Regions from separate parts of the Acidovorax facilis genome, predicted to be linked through region 4. Evidence: predicted binding sites of a transcription regulator. Region 4 holds the regulator's gene; each other region holds the start of a gene.
The links. The regulator sigma-54, encoded in region 4, starts transcription at its own class of promoters, with help from an activator protein. The targets are predictions, from matches to a motif close to TGGCANGNAANCTGCTTT.
Positions count from the first base shown of each region.

Region 1: the regulator sigma-54 is predicted to act here: its motif matches at 2,069-2,086, upstream of ACQ4MJ_RS03695 (ammonium transporter).
Region 2: the regulator sigma-54 is predicted to act here: its motif matches at 2,540-2,557, upstream of ACQ4MJ_RS02170 (DUF2126 domain-containing protein).
Region 3: the regulator sigma-54 is predicted to act here: its motif matches at 2,000-2,017, upstream of urtA (urea ABC transporter substrate-binding protein).

Region 1 covers NZ_CP192460.1:812,745-816,687, reverse strand. The annotation lists gene ACQ4MJ_RS03705 (type IV pilin protein) at 29-457, shown strand; gene ribD (bifunctional diaminohydroxyphosphoribosylaminopyrimidine deaminase/5-amino-6-(5-phosphoribosylamino)uracil reductase RibD) at 483-1,592, shown strand; gene ACQ4MJ_RS03695 (ammonium transporter) at 2,157-3,359, shown strand; gene ACQ4MJ_RS03690 (phospholipase D-like domain-containing protein) at 3,467-3,943, shown strand, end outside.
Region 2 covers NZ_CP192460.1:475,463-479,405, forward strand. The annotation lists gene ACQ4MJ_RS02170 (DUF2126 domain-containing protein) at 1-2,527, opposite strand, end outside; gene ACQ4MJ_RS02175 (alpha/beta fold hydrolase) at 2,689-3,411, shown strand; gene ACQ4MJ_RS02180 (FAD-binding oxidoreductase) at 3,583-3,943, opposite strand, start outside.
Region 3 covers NZ_CP192460.1:4,403,844-4,407,786, reverse strand. The annotation lists gene ACQ4MJ_RS20200 (hybrid sensor histidine kinase/response regulator) at 1-1,828, opposite strand, end outside; gene urtA (urea ABC transporter substrate-binding protein) at 2,062-3,327, shown strand; gene urtB (urea ABC transporter permease subunit UrtB) at 3,489-3,943, shown strand, end outside.
Region 4 covers NZ_CP192460.1:5,135,339-5,139,281, reverse strand. The annotation lists gene ACQ4MJ_RS23545 (THUMP domain-containing class I SAM-dependent RNA methyltransferase) at 1-1,201, opposite strand, end outside; gene ACQ4MJ_RS23540 (acyl-CoA thioesterase) at 1,198-1,680, opposite strand; gene ACQ4MJ_RS23535 (RNA polymerase factor sigma-54) at 1,748-3,337, opposite strand; gene lptB (LPS export ABC transporter ATP-binding protein) at 3,337-3,943, opposite strand, start outside.

The DNA of each region.
Region 1 (3,943 bases), 1.2 Mb from region 4:
GCTCAATCTCAATCAAGAGCAGTTTTTTATGAAACATCATCATCGGGGATTTACGCTCATCGAGATCATGATCGTGGTGGCCATCATTGGCATCCTCGCGGCCATCGCCATGCCAAGCTACGCCGAATACATTCGGCGCGGACACCGCGCCGACGCAAGGGCTGGGCTGCTGCAGGCCCAGCAGTGGCTGGAGCGCGCGTCCACCGCTACGGGTACCTACCCCACCACGCTTCCCGCCAACCTGACGTGGGCTGCAGACCCAACCAAGCGCTACACCATCGCCATTGGTGGCCCTGCCACGACGTCTTCATTCACACTGACGGCAACACCGAAGGCTGGCACGCCCCAGACAGGCGACAAGTGCGGCGACTACACATTGACCCACACAGGGATACGAGGCGCCAACGGGAAAATCCAAAGCGATGCTGGCTTTGATGCCACCTGCTGGGACAAATAGCCACTAAGCTACCATCTTGGGCGCCATGATTCATAAAGCGCCCCCCCATATCCACCAAGCGCTTGGGCTCGCCACCCAAGCGCTTTTTGTTTCCAACCCCAACCCTCGTGTTGGCTGCGTGCTTGTCTCTCCAAGCGGCGAAATGATAGGCCAAGGGTTCACGCAGCATGCGGGTGGGCCACACGCTGAAGTCATGGCCCTGCGCGACGCCAGCGGCAAGGGGTTCGACACGGCAGGCGCCACAGCCTATGTGACGCTGGAGCCCTGTTCCCACCATGGGCGAACTGGCCCCTGCTGCGATGCACTAATCCAAGCGGGTGTTGCCAAAGTGGTGGCCTCGTTGGCGGACCCAAACCTTTTGGTGGGCGGGCGCGGGTTTGACCGGCTGCGTGCGGCAGGGGTGGAGGTCGTGGTCGGCCCGGGGGCTGAAGAATCCCGAGAACTCAACATTGGTTTTTTCAGCCGCATGATCCGGGGCACGCCATGGGTGCGGCTGAAAGTTGCAAGCTCGCTGGATGGCACCACCGCCCTGAACAATGGCGCCAGCCAGTGGATCACGTCACGCGCTGCGCGGGCGGATGGACACGCGTGGAGGGCCAGGGCGTGCGCTGTATTGACGGGCATTGGCACCGTGCTGGATGACAACCCCCGGCTAGACGTCCGCGAAGTTCCCACGCCACGCCAGCCCCATGTGGTTGTGGTGGACAGCCAGTTGCAATTGCCTACCGACGCCAATCTGCTGATGAAAGGGCGCGATTGTTATGTCTACACAGCCTCCGACAACGAAACCAAGAAAGCAGCTTTGCAAGCCTGTGGGGCTACGGTGATCCACCTGCCCAATGCGAACGGCAAGGTCGATCTTTCGGCAATGCTCCAGGACCTGGGCCAACGGGGCATCAACGAGCTGCATGTAGAGGCTGGGCACAAGCTCAATGGCTCTCTGGTCCGAGAAGGCCTGGTCGATGAGCTGTTGCTGTACCTGGCACCACGGCTTTTGGGTGCGGGACGGGGAATTGCAGACTTTGGCCCGTTGACGGCCTTGGCCGATGGGCTGGCGCTGGAATTCAAGTCCGTAGAGAACTTGGGCGCGGACTTGCGTGTTGTGGCACGGATGCAGGGACGCGACAGTTTCTAACTCCCCCACCCCACACTCCCGGCAGGCACGGGCTTAGCCATGCGGAAGGTAAAAAATGGGTGGGGCAACGACCGAACAACAGCAGCTGCTGGGCTCTGCGGGCGCAGCCCAGTGGGAAGTGCCTGCAAAACAACGCAAGCCCCCAGCCGCAAGGGGCGCTCACCCGCGCAGCACAAAGATGACCCGCCACCACCATCCAGCTCAGCCCACCTCCGCAGAAGACGACAGCCTCGGCAAGGCGGCTGCGTTTTGATACTAAAAAAACTCTCACAAAGACACCAGCGCCAAACTCGCTCAAAACTTGGGCTTTGCACAAGCGAGATACCTCGCAACTTTCACTGGATGGCAGTTGCGCGCTCGCGCCGTCGTCATCCCTGCTGGGCGGCGACGACCCTCGCGGCACGGCCCATTGTCACCTCTCCTCCCCAGTCCTTTCCGCACCACACCAAAACAGTGCAAAACAACGCACCATTCTTTGGCGCGATTTTTGCTTCAACTTGGTGCAAATCTGGTGACCAGGCTCAAAACGCACCAGAACAGATCAACCAATCGCGCGAGGACGTTATGGAAGCACTCAAACAGGGCGCTGATGCCCTGTTCATTCTTCTGGGGGCCATCATGGTGCTGGCCATGCATGCAGGGTTTGCCTTTCTGGAACTGGGCACGGTTCGCAAAAAGAACCAGGTGAATGCGCTGGTCAAGATCCTGGTGGACTTTTCGGTGTCCACCGTGGTGTATTTTGTGGTGGGCTACAGCGTGGCCTATGGCACGCATTTCTTCGTGGGTGCGGAATCGCTGGCGCAGCAAAACGGCTACGCATTGGTCAAGTTCTTCTTCCTGCTCACTTTTGCGGCTGCCATTCCGGCGATTGTGTCGGGCGGGATCGCGGAGCGGGCCAAGTTCTGGCCCCAGCTGATGGCCACGGCGGTCATTGTGGGGTTTGTGTATCCGTTCTTTGAAGGCATTGCCTGGAACCAGCACTTTGGGGTGCAGGCCTGGATCAAGGGACTGACGGGCGAAGAGTTCCACGACTTTGCGGGCTCCATCGTCGTGCATGCCATGGGCGGGTGGATCGCCCTGCCGGCCGTGATCCTGCTGGGCTCGCGTTCCAACCGCTACCGTAAAGATGGCGCCATCTCTGCCCACCCGCCTTCCAACATCCCATTTTTGGCGCTGGGCGCCTGGGTGCTGGTGGTGGGATGGTTCGGCTTCAATGTGATGAGCGCGCAAACCGTGGACAAGCTCTCCGGCCTGGTGGCCGTGAACTCGCTGATGGCCATGGTGGGCGGCACGTTGGCGGCGTTGGTGCTGGGCAAGAACGACCCGGGCTTCGTGCACAACGGCCCGCTGGCCGGGCTGGTGGCTGTGTGCGCGGGCTCCGATCTGATGCACCCGCTGGGAGCGCTGGTGGTGGGTGCCGTGGCGGGAGCAATCTTTGTGGTGATGTTCACGCTCACCCAGAACCGCTGGAAGATCGATGACGTGCTCGGCGTGTGGCCGTTGCATGGCCTGTGCGGCACATGGGGCGGGCTGGCTGCAGGCATTTTTGGCAGCAAGGCGCTCGGTGGGCTCGGTGGTGTTAGCTTCTCGGCCCAGTTGATCGGCAGCACCCTGGGCGTGGCCTGGGCGCTGGTGGGTGGCCTGGTGGTGTACGGCATTCTCAAGAGCACGGTGGGCCTGCGGCTCACGCAGGAAGAGGAATTTGACGGGGCCGACCTGTCGATCCACAAGATCAGCGCCACGCCAGACCGCGAAGTGAGCTGGTAAGCCCGGTGAGATGCTGAGGAGGCGGCTGCCAGCCTGGGCAGCCACTGTGGCGGAGTTGGCGCCGCGTCTGACAAGCGCGGCCACCGCCACACGGTCACAATCGCGCCATGCTTTTATCGACCCCTGCCATTCCAGCGTTTCTGGGCAACACGGCCCGCTACGGCTGGCTGGCGCTTTTGGCCGTCATCGTCGCAGGCGCAACCAGCGGCTGCGCCGGCCTGCCCAAGGACGTGGAGCGGCCAGTGTCGAGCGCCCTGATCTCCCCCGCAGGGACGCCCCTGGGCCAACTCGTCGAGGAGCGCCGGGCATCGGCAGGCGGCCGCCACCCCTCGGGGTTCCTGCTGCTCAGTGGGCCACAGGCAGCCTACAGCAGCCGCCTGGCGCTGGTGGATGCCGCGCAGAAAACGCTGGACCTGCAGTACTACGCCATCCATGCCGACGCCAGCACCGAGCGCCTGCTGCTCAGTGTGGTGGCCGCAGCCCGGCGCGGCGTGCGTGTGCGGGTGTTGCTGGACGACTTTCACAGCGTGGGCCGGGATGCGCAGGTGATGCGCCTGGCCTTTGTGCCCAACATCGAGATGCGC
Region 2 (3,943 bases), 830 kb from region 4:
CTTCGATCTCGCGCAGTGCGATCTCCAGCTCATACAGCTGGTCGTTGCGGGCCTCGTCCACGCGCGGCGACTGGCTGGTGGGGCCGATGAACAGGCCGCTGAACAGATAGCTCAGGCTGGGGTGGTTGTGCCAGTACAGCAGCAGGCTGGCCAGCAGCTCGGGCTTGCGCAAGAACGGCGAGTCAGCCGGTGTGGCGCCGCCCATCACAAAGTGGTTGCCGCCACCGGTGCCGGTGTGGCGGCCATCGGTCATGAACTTCTCGGCCGACAGGCGCGTCTCCCATGCGGCCTGGTACAGAAACTCGGTGTGCTGCACCAGCTCCTTCCAATGGCTGGCGGGGTGGATGTTCACTTCGATCACGCCCGGGTCGGGCGTGACTGCCAGCACCTTCAGGCGCGCATCGCGCGGGGGCGGGTAGCCTTCCAGCACGATCTTCACACCCAGCTCTTCGGCCGTGGCTTCGATGGCGGCCAGCAGGTCCAGGTAATCATGGAGGCGCGCCAGCGGCGGCATGAAGACATAGAGCACGCCGTATTTCTCGCCCACCTTCTCGGCCTTGGGGCCGCTGGCGCGGCGTGGGTCGCGCACCTCCACGCACAGGGCCGTGCGCGACAGGCCTGCGGCCGACTGGAACTTGCCCGGGGGCTGCGTAGCTGCATGCGGGTCGGGTTGCCCGGTTTGGCGCGCGTGGTCGCCGCCTGCGGTGCCTTGCGCCATGCGGCGTGCCTCGCCAGGGGCGGTGGCGCCTGCCAGGTAGGGCAGATCACGGTCGCCGGTGACGGGGCCGGATGGCACGGAATACCGCGCCCGCAGCGTGGTGGCAGCGGCCAGCGGGCCCTGGGGTGCGGTCGGGTCTTGCGGAATCAGGTGCTCGGTGTCTGATGCCTTCACCCAGGGCAGGGCGTCCAGCGGCAGGCGGTAGCCCATGGGCGAATCGCCGGGGATGAGCAGCATGCGGTCGTCGCGGAAGAACCATGGCCCCGTGCTCCACACGCTGCCTGCCAGCGTGCCCGCGCCTTCGCCTGCCTGCAGCGGCAGCACATAGCCCACCACGCTGTCGAGTTTTTGCTCGAACACGCGGCGCAGCCGTGCGCGCTCCAGCTCGTCGTCCAGGCGCGCATCGAACGGGTCCACGTTGACCGGCAGGCGGCGCTCGCGCCACAGGTAGTAGAAGGTGTCTTCATAACCGGGCTGGATGAATCGGTCCGTCACGCCCAGCTTGCGCGTGAGGTGGCGCACAAAACGCTCGGCGTCGGCACTGGTGTAGTGGGATGGGTCACGCTCGTCGGCAAACAGCGCGGGGTTCTGCCACGCGAGCTGGCCGTCGGCGCGCCAGCAGATCGACAGTGCCCAGCGCGGCAGCTGCTCGCCCGGGTACCACTTGCCCTGGCCAAAGTGCAGGAAGCCGCCCTGTCCATATTCGGCACGCAGCTTGTGCGTGAGTTCGGTGGCAAAGCCGCGTTTGGTGGGGCCCAGGGCATCGGTGTTCCACTCGGGCGCGTCGCGGTCGCCCACGGCCACAAAGGTGGGCTCGCCACCCATCGTCAGGCGCACGTCGCCCGCCACCAGGTCGGCGTCCACCTGCTCGCCCAGCGCCAGCACGGCCTGCCACTGGTCTTCGGTGTAGGGCTTGGTCACGCGGGGCGATTCGTAGATGCGCGTCACGCGCATCTCGTGGCTGAACTCCACCTCGGCCTTGTCCACGCCGCCTTCAATCGGCGCGGCGCCCGAGGGCTGGGGTGTGCAAGCGAGCGGGATGTGGCCCTCGCCCGCCATCAGGCCGCTGGTGGCATCCAGGCCAATCCAGCCTGCGCCGGGCAGGTAGACCTCGCACCAGGCGTGCAGGTCGGTGAAGTCGTGGTCGGTGCCGCTGGGGCCATCGAGCGCCTTCACATCGGGGGTGAGCTGGATCAGGTAGCCCGACACAAACCGTGCCGCCAGCCCCAGGTGGCGCAGCAGTTGCACCAGCAGCCAGCCCGAGTCGCGGCACGAGCCGCTGGCCTTTTGCAGCGTCTCCTCGGGCGTCTGCACGCCGGGTTCCATGCGGATCAGGTAGCGGATGTCTTGCGAGACCTGCTGGTTGAGCTTGACCAGGAAATCGATGGTGCGCTGCTTGCTGCGGTCCACCTTGTCCAGATAGGCCTGCACCAGCGGTGTCATCGGGTCGGTGGCCAGGTACGGTGCCAGCTCCTGCTGCACATCGCTGCTGTAGTTGAACGGGATGTTCTCGGCCTCGGGCTCCAGGAAGAAGTCGAAGGGGTTGTACACCGCCATTTCCACCACCAGGTCCACCGTGACCTTGAACTCGCGCGTCTTTTCGGGGAAGACCAGCCGCGCCTGGTAGTTGGCAAACGGGTCCTGCTGCCAGTTGAGGAAGTGCTGCGCGGGCTCGACCTTGAGCGAGTACGAAATCACATTGCTGCGGCAGTGGGGCGCGGGCCGCAATCGGATAGTCTGTGGCCCGAGGCCTACCAGCCGGTCGTATTGGTAATGCGTGACGTGGTGGAGCGCGGCGTGGATAGGCATATGCAGGCCATGCTAGCAAGTCCCGAGCCATCGCGGGCAACTATTCCGGGGGCGGTGACAAGCGGTCATCGGCTGTTCACAATGTGCGGTCCGTGCCCCGCTGCCGGGGCTGTCTCTCTTTAGCTGATCGCGCACCAACTTGGTGATGCCTTTTTTCACCCATGTCCCACTCCCCCCAACTTGTGCTCCTGCCCGGCCTGGCTGCCGATGAACGCATGTGGCGCGGCGTGCTGCCGCTGCTGCCCGCCGCGCTGCGCCCCGCTGTCGCCACGGCCCACCAGGATGTGAACCTGCACCGCATCGAAGACTTTGCCGCACGCCTGCTGGCGCAGCACGCAGGGCCGCTGGTGCTGGCGGGTGCGTCGATGGGCGGCATGATCGCCACGGAGGCCGCGCGCCAGGCGCCGCAGCGTGTGGCCGGGCTCGCGCTGCTGGGCACCACCGCGCGGCCCGAGACGCCGGATATGCGGGCGCTGCGCGAAGCCGCTATCGAACTCTTTGAACAAGGCCGCCTGCGCGAAGTGATCGAGCCCAACGTGGCCTTTGCCTTTCATCCTGACAACGCCACGCGGCCTGAGCTGGTGCAGGCCTATCTCGACTTTGTGCTGGACGCAGGCGCCTCCCACCTGGTTCGCCAGAACCGCGCCGTCATCCATCGGCCCGATGCCCGCCAGCACCTGCCCGGCGTGGCCTGCCCGGTGCTGGTGGTATGCGGCGAGGCTGACCAGCTCACGCCGCCCGAATGTTCGGCGGAGATTGCGGCGCTGGTGCCCGGTGCTGAGCACCACCTCTTGCCGGACAGCGGCCACATGCTGACCATGGAGCAACCTGAAACGGTGACACGGCTGCTGGTGCAGTGGTTGGCGCGCAGCGGATGGATCTGACCTGAGCTTCCTTCCTCTCGCCTTGTGGACGAGGGCGCAGTGGTGGGCGGGATGGACTTAGAGCGGCTCAAAAAACTCAGCGAAGCGGCCATCCCTAGGCGTTCGGCCTCAGGCAGTACAAGGAGTACGGCAAGGTGGGACAACGACGCCAGGGAAGTTTGTGAGGCGCTCTCAGGCAGTTTGTCGCGCTGGCTTTGTCTCGGGCGCCAATTGTGTTGCCGCATACCAGCTGCGCAGCTTGCCGGGGTTGAGCAGGCCCTGCGGGTCGAAGCGGCGCTTCATGCCCACCACGGCCGGGTCCAGGTTGTTCTGCTTGCCGTCTTCCACGATGTACACATGTGGGTTGTTGATCTGCACGCCGTGGTCGCGGTAGATCTGCATGATCTGGTTCAGGCGCTCTTCGGTGGTGTAGCGGATGATCTGCAGGCCGCTGCAGTTGAAGGCGCCTTCCTTTGTGCGCAAGAATTCCAGATGCATCATCACCTCGCCTTTCAGCGCGGCCTCGAGCGCCTTCACCTGCTTGAGGCGGTGC
Region 3 (3,943 bases), 730 kb from region 4:
CGGGCACCGGCGTCTGCAGGCTTTCCTGCACATACACCACGCCCACCAGAAACGCCATCACCGCGCACAGCGACACCATCACCATCAGGTACTGCCCCAGGCGAAAGTTCACCTTGATGGCCCAGCGCTGCGGCAGCAAGGCTTCCACCACGTTGCGCAGCTGGTCGGCCGCGCGCGATCCGGTCTTGCAGCGGTCGTGGCAGCGCGATTCGAGCGAGCAGCACAGCGAGCAGATGGGCGCGGCATAGGCCGGACAGCGCGCCATGTCTTCGGACTCGAACTGGTTCTCGCACACGGCGCAGCGCACGATCTCGCCGGGCCGCCACTCGTTGCCGGGAGCGCGCGCCAGGTAGTAGCGGCCCTGCGTCAGCCAGGCCAGCAGCGGCGCCAGCGCCATCGACAGCACCAGCGCAATGAAGGGCGAAAACGCGGCCGCCTCTTCGCCCAGCAGCCCTGCATAGGCACAGCAGGCCACCGTGGCCGCCAGCACCATGGCGCCCAGGCCCACGGGGTTGAAGTCATACAGGTGCGCGCGCCGAAACTCGATGCCTTTGGGCGACAGGCCCAGTGGCTTGTTGATGACCAGGTCTGCCACCAGCGCACCCACCCAGGCAATGGCCACGTTGCTGTACACGGCCAGCACTTTCTCCAGCGCGCCAAACACCCCGAGCGTCATCAGCAAGGTGGCGATCAACACGTTGAACACCAGCCACACCACACGCCCGGGGTGGCTGCGGGTGACGCGCGCAAAAAAATTGGACCACGCCAGCGAGCCCGCGTAGGCATTGGTGAGATTGATCTTGATCTGCGAGACCACCACAAACACCACCGTCACCGCCACCGCCAGCCCCGGCAGGCCCAGCGCCTGCATGACCTGGTGAAAGCCTGCGAGGAACATCTGCGTGGGCTCGGCGGCGCGCTGGGCGCCCACCTCGAACTGCAGCGCGGCAAACGCTAGAAAGGCCCCACCCGCCATCTTGAGCATGCCCATCACCACCCAGCCCGGCCCCGCCACCAGCACCGCGCCCCACCAGCGCAGGCGGTTGGCGGCAGTGCGCTCGGGCAGAAAGCGCAAAAAGTCCACTTGCTCGCCAATCTGCACCACCAGTGAAAAGATCACCGCCGCGGCTGCACCAAACATGAGCGGGTCAAACTGGCTGCTGCCGCTCTTGAGGCCCGACAGTCCCGCAAAGTCGCGGTACAGCTGCGGCTGGGCCAGCGCAATCCACACAAAGGGCAGCAGCAGCAAGAACAGCCACAGCGGCTGCGTCCACGCCTGCAGGCGCGAGATCAGCGTGATGCCACGCATGGCCAGCGGCAGGATCACCAGCGACGACGCGATGTAGCACCACTCCAGCGGCCAGTCCACCACCATCTGCAGCGCCAGCGCCATGATGGCAGCCTCCAGCGCAAAGAATATGAACGTGAACACTGCGTAGATCAGCGACGTGATGGTAGAGCCCAGGTAGCCAAAACCTGCGCCGCGCGTGAGCAAATCCATGTCCAGCCCATAGCGCGCTGCGTAGTAGGCAATGGGCAGGCCGGTCAGAAAGATCAGCAAGCCCACGGTGAGGATGGCCCACATGGCGTTGCTGAAGCCGTAGTTCAGCGCAATCGCGCCACCAATGGCCTCCAGTGCCAGGAATGACAGCGAACCGAACGCCGTGTTGGCCACGCGGAATTCGCTCCAGCGCCGAAAGCTCTTGGGCGTGTAGCGCAGTGCGTAGTCCTCCATGGTCTCGTCGGCCACCCAGGCGTTGTACTCGCGCCGGAAACGAAAAATCGTTTGTGGTGCGCTCTGGGCATCGGGTGCTTGTGGTGAGGCCATGCCCAGCACAAAGCAAGAAGCGTTCTAGGCGCGCACCGCGTTGGGGCGTTGCAGGTGCTCGCATTGCCGTGCGTAGGTCTATTTGCAGTGCGTGCACCGAGGGGCGTACGCAGCCCTACGTTAATTGACGTATGGGCGCATTCAAGGGTTGTCCCTAACCTTCATTCCACAGCGCACACAACCCGCTTTGGTCCCGTCCCTTCATTCACACCGATCCTGCAAGGAGCGTCTTTATGAGCCACCCGTCCGACCCCCGCTTTAGTGACTCCGCCCAGGCCGAACCCGGCCGCCGTCGCATCCTGCAGGCGCTGGGCGCCGCTTCCGTGGCGGGCCTGCCTGCCTGGTCGTTTGGCCAGCCCACGGCGCAGGTCAACACCACCAAGCTGGCCATCACCGACACCGAAGTCACCGTGGGCCAATTGCACTCGGCCACGGGCACCATGGCGATTTCCGAAACCGGCTCCATCCAGGCTGAACAGCTGGCCATTGACCAGATCAACGCCATGGGCGGTGTGCTGGGCCGCAAAATCAAGGTGATCAAGGAAGACGGTGCGTCGGACTGGCCCACGTTTGCCGAAAAGTCCAAGAAGCTGCTCATCAACGACCGCTGCGCCGCTGTGTTTGGCTGCTGGACCAGCGCCTCGCGCAAGGCCGTGCTGCCGGTGTTCGAGAAAGAAAACGGCCTGCTCTACTACCCCACCTTCTACGAAGGCCTGGAGCAATCCAAGAACGTGATCTACACGGGCCAGGAAGCTACCCAGCAGATTCTGTACAGCCTGGAATGGGCCAAGACCGAGAAGAAGGCCAAGACCTTCTTCCTCATCGGCTCCGACTACATCTGGCCCCGCACCTCGATGAAGATTGCGCGCAAGCACATCGAGAACTTCCAGAAGGGCAAGGTCGTGGGCGAGGAGTACTACCCGCTGGGCAGCACCAACTTCGGCTCGCTGATGAATAAGATCAAGGTGCAAAAGCCCGACTGCCTGTTTGTGGCGGTGGTGGGCGGCTCCAACGTGGCGTTCTACAAGGCGCTCAAGGCCGCGGGCATCACGGGCGACAAGCAACTGCTGGTCACGCTGTCGGTCACCGAAGACGAAATGACCGGCGTGGGCGGCGAGAACTTCAACGGTTTCTACTCGTCGATGAAGTACTTCCAGTCGCTCGACAACGAGAACAACAAGAAGTTTGTGGCGGCCTTCAAGGCCAAGTACGGCAAGGACGCCGTGATTGGCGACGTGACGCAGGCGGGCTACCTGGGCCCCTGGCTGTGGAAGGCGGCGGTCGAAAAAGCCAAGAGCTTTGACGTGGACAAGGTGGTGGCCGCGTCGCCCGGCATCGAGCTGACCACCGCGCCCGAGGGCTATGTGAAGGTGGACGCCAACCACCACCTGTGGAGCAAGTCGCGCATCGCCATGGGCATGCCGGATGCTTCGTTCAAGGTGGTGTCTGAGTCGCCTGCGCTGATCAAGCCGGATCCATTTCCCAAAGGGTATCAGTAGGAAGTCACCCCCTGAGCGGCTGCGCCGCTTCCCCCTCTCTCGCTGCGCGGGAGGGGGACGACACCCTCGGTGCGGGGCGGCCCTTCTCGGTGTCCCTCGCAAGAGGCCGCCCCATGGCACCGCTGTTCGTTTTCCAACGCTGCCCACGCAGGAGCTGCAACATGACCTTTTCCGAAATGATGAACATCGGCCTGATGCAGGGCTTTGCGGGCCTGAGTCTGTTTGCCGTGCTGCTGCTCATGGGGCTGGGCCTGGCCATCATCTTTGGGCAGATGGGCGTGATCAACATGGCCCATGGCGAGTTCATGACCATTGGCGCCTATACGATCTACCTGGGCTCCACCCTCGCGGCCAACCATGCGCCGCAAATGATTCCGTATTACTTTCCGCTGGCCATCGTGGCGGCGTTTGGGTTTGCGTTTGTAGCGGGCTGGCTGGTGGAATGGGGGCTGATCCGCCACCTGTACAAGCGCCCGCTGGACACCCTGCTGGCCACCTGGGGCATCAGCCTGGCCCTGCAGCAATGCTTTCGCACCTTCATCGGCCCCAAGGAGGTCAGCCCCACCTTGCCCGACTGGCTGCTGGGCTCGTGGGCGCCCGCCGAGGGGCTGGACAT
Region 4 (3,943 bases):
ATTCGATGGGGCCGTTCCACATCGGCACGCGGCGCGATTCTTTCAGGCGCATCTTGCCGGGCAGCTTGAGGTCGGGTGTGAGCATCCAGGCCTGCCAACCAGCGTAGTTCTTCTTCCAGTGCGAGGCCAGCTGGCTGAAGAATTCGCCGCCATCCTCGGTCTGCGCCTCTTCCCGACCCACGGCCATGCCCTGGGCACGGTCGGCAGCGCGCTCGCTGGCGTTGCGGCCTGCGCTACCTGCGGCAGCAATGCGCTCGCCGTAGGGCGGGTTGAGCAGCATCACGCCAGGCTGGTCGCACGGTGGCATGCGCTGCAGGGCGTCGCCGCCGCGCAGCTGCACGGCATCGGCCACGCCTGCGCGCTCAGCATTGCGCTGCGCAAAGTCGACCATGCGGAAGGCCACATCACTGCCAAACAGGGGCACAGCGCTTGTCTGTATTGCGCTTTCAGCTTCGCTTTTAATAGCATCCCAGACATGGGCCTGGAACGGCAGCAGCTTCTCGAACGCAAAACGCCGCAGCATGCCGGCCGGAATGCGGCAGGCGATCTGCGCGGCCTCGATCACGATGGTGCCGCTGCCGCAGCAGGGGTCGTACAGGGGCTGGGGGTTGTCGCCATGCGGGTCCCAGCCGCTGGCGGCAATCATGGCGGCGGCCAGGGTTTCTTTCAGTGGCGCATCGCCCTTGTCTTCGCGCCAGCCGCGTTTGAACAGCGGCTCGCCCGAGGTGTCGATGTAGATCGTGGCCTCGTCGGTGGTCAGGTGCAGGTGGATGCGCACATCGGGCCACTGGGTGTTCACGTCGGGCCGCACGCCGCTTTTGGCGCGGAAGCGGTCGGCCACCGCGTCCTTGACCTTGAGACCTGCGAAGTTGAGGCTCTGCAACGGGCTGTGTTGGGCCGTCACCTCGACCTTGAAGGTCTGGCGCGTGGTGAACCAGATTTCCCAGGCCACGTCGCTGGCCATGGCATAGAGATCGTTCTCGGAGCGGTACGGGCGGTGCGCCAACTGCACCAGTACGCGCTGGGCCAGTCGGCTGTGCAGGTTGAGCAGCAGCGCCTCGCGCCACGAGGCGCGCAGCAGCACGCCGCCGCGGCCGACGAGCAGGTCTTGCCCCGTGAGGCCGGTGATGCCATGCACCTCGTCGGCCAGAAAGCCCTCCACACCAGCGGCGCAGGGGAGAAAAAGTTGGAGTTGGTTCATGTCGATGGGGAGGATACGCGCTCAGACAATGCGTGGGAATCCGGCGTTCCCGCGCGGGCCAGCAGCAATTGGCGGATGGATTCGGGGATCGGCGCCACCTTGCGGTCGGCCTTGCCGATGAAGACGATGCCGATCTTGCCGCGCGCCACCTCGCGGCCTGAGGTCTTCTCGGTCATGCAAAACACCAGGTCAAACCCATAGCGGTTGAAGTCCGCAGGCGCCATCTCCACGCGCATGGTTTCACCGTGGAAACCTTCGGACTTGTACTGCGCCACGATGTCGCCGACCACGATGGACAGCCCGCCCACGTCGGCCTCGGGGTAGCCCAGCGACTGGAAGAAGCGCACCCGCGCTTCAGAGACCAGGCTCAGCAGTTGCGCGTTGTCCAGGTGCCCGCCTTGGTTGACGTGGCTGATGTAGATCTGCAGCTCGGTGGCAAAGCCGAAGTGCGGGGGGAGGTCGAAGACGATGCGGGCCATGGTGGGGTGGCGGATAGAAAAACGAAAAATTCAAACAGGGCGAGCCATGCGCCCCCAACCGGGGTACCTACAGCGCCTTGCGCAGGTTGGCCGGCGCGATCTTGAGCGCCTCGCGGTACTTGGCCACGGTGCGGCGTGCGCACTCGATGCCCTGTTCCTTGAGCATCTCGGCGATCTGGCTGTCGGACAGCGGCTTGGCGGGGCTTTCTGCGGCCACAAACTGCTTGATGAGGGCGCGCACGGCGGTGCTGGACGCGTTGCCGCCGGTCTCGGTACCCAGGCCCGAGCCAAAGAAGTACTTCAGCTCATACGTGCCAATTGGCGTGGCCATGTATTTGGCGGTGGTCACGCGGCTGATGGTGGATTCGTGCAGGCCCAGTTCGTCGGCGATGTCGCGCAGCACCAGCGGGCGCATGGCCAACTCGCCGTGGGTGAAGAAGCTTTTTTGCCGCTCCACGATGGCGCGCGAGACGCGCAGGATGGTGTCAAAGCGCTGCTGGATGTTCTTGATGAACCAGCGGGCCTCCTGCAGGCGCTGCTGCATGCCCTGGTGGCCCTCGCCGCCCTTGTGGCCGCGCAGGGCGCCAGCATAGATGTCGTGCACGCGCAGGCGCGGCATCACATCGGGGTTGAGGCTGACGATGAAGTTGTGCTGGCCATCGCGTCCATTGGCACGCCCGGCTTTGCGCACGATGACATCGGGAATGATGATGTTGCGCTCCACGTCGGCAAAGCGACGGCCGGGGCGAGGCTCCAGGCGAGCGATCAGCGCCATGGCGGCGCGGGTGCGCTCTTCGCCGTCGCCACACAGCTGCGTCAGGCGGCGGATATCGCGGCGGGCCAGCATCTCCAGCGGCTGCTGACAAATGCGCAGCGCGGTCTGCACCGTGTCGGGGTCAGCATCGCTGTCCTCGTCGGCAGCCAGCGCCGTGAGCTGCAGCGTCAGGCATTCGGCCAGGTTGCGCGCACCCACGCCGGTGGGCTCCAGGCTTTGCAGCAGGCGCTGGGCCACGGTGAAGCGGTGCACCAGCTCTTCGATTTGCTCCAGGTCGTCCGGCCCGGCCAGGCTGATGGCCAGCTCTTCCAGCGGCTCTTCGAGGTAGCCGTCGTCGTTGAGCGATTCAATGAGAAAACGCAGCGCGGCGCGGTCGATCTCGGACAAGCGCAGCGCCAGCGCCTGACGGTGCAAAAAGGCGGTCAGCGATTCATGCGAACGGGCCAGCTCGGTGGCGTCGGCCTCGTCGCCTTCGGAGTCGTTGCGGTTGCGGGCGGGCGCATCCCCGCCCCACTCCGCGTCGTTGGGCGCCATTTCTACCGTGCCGTCACCGCTCCAGTCAGGCTCGTCAGCGCCAGCACTCGGTGCTTCAGCATCATTTTGGCCTTCAGCGCTTGTGCTGCTTGCGCTGCTAGCTCCTGAAAATATAGCATCATCAGCACTGTACTCATCAGGCTGCGCGGGCGTGTCGGCGGCTTCCAGGCCAAACTCCTCGCGCGGAGCTTCGTCGGCATTGCGTTCGAGGAACGGGTTTTCGTCGAGCATCTGCTCGACTTCCTGCGAGAGTTCGAGCGTGGACAACTGCAGCAGCCGGATGGACTGCTGAAGCTGGGGGGTCAATGCAAGATGCTGCGAGACGCGCAGCGAGAGTCCAGGCTTCATCACATCCTGAAGTGTTCGCCAAGGTAAACACGTCGTACCTCGGCGTTGTCCACGATCTCGGACGGCGTGCCCTGCGCGAGCACGCGGCCATCGCTGATGATGAAGGCGTGGTCGCAGATGCCCAGGGTTTCGCGCACATTGTGGTCGGTGATGAGCACACCAATGCCCCGCGCCTTCAGGAAGCCGATGATGCGCTGGATCTCGATCACGGCAATGGGGTCGATGCCGGCAAAGGGCTCGTCCAGCAGGATGAAACGCGGTTGAGTGGCCAGGGCCCGGGCAATCTCGACGCGGCGGCGCTCGCCGCCGGACAGGGCCATGGCGGGCGAGGCGCGCAGGTGGTCCACGCGCAGCTCCTGCAGCAGGGCCGTCAGGCGCTCCTCGATGGCGTCGCGCGAGAGCGGCTGGCCGTCATCACCACGCTGCAGTTCCAGCACGGCGCGCACGTTCTCTTCGACTGTGAGTTTGCGAAAGATCGAGGCTTCCTGCGGCAGGTACGACAGGCCCAGGCGCGAGCGCCGGTGGATGGGCATGTGGGCCACCGATTGGCCGTCGATGCGGATGTCTCCCTCGTCGCTGCGCACCAGGCCCACGATCATGTAGAAC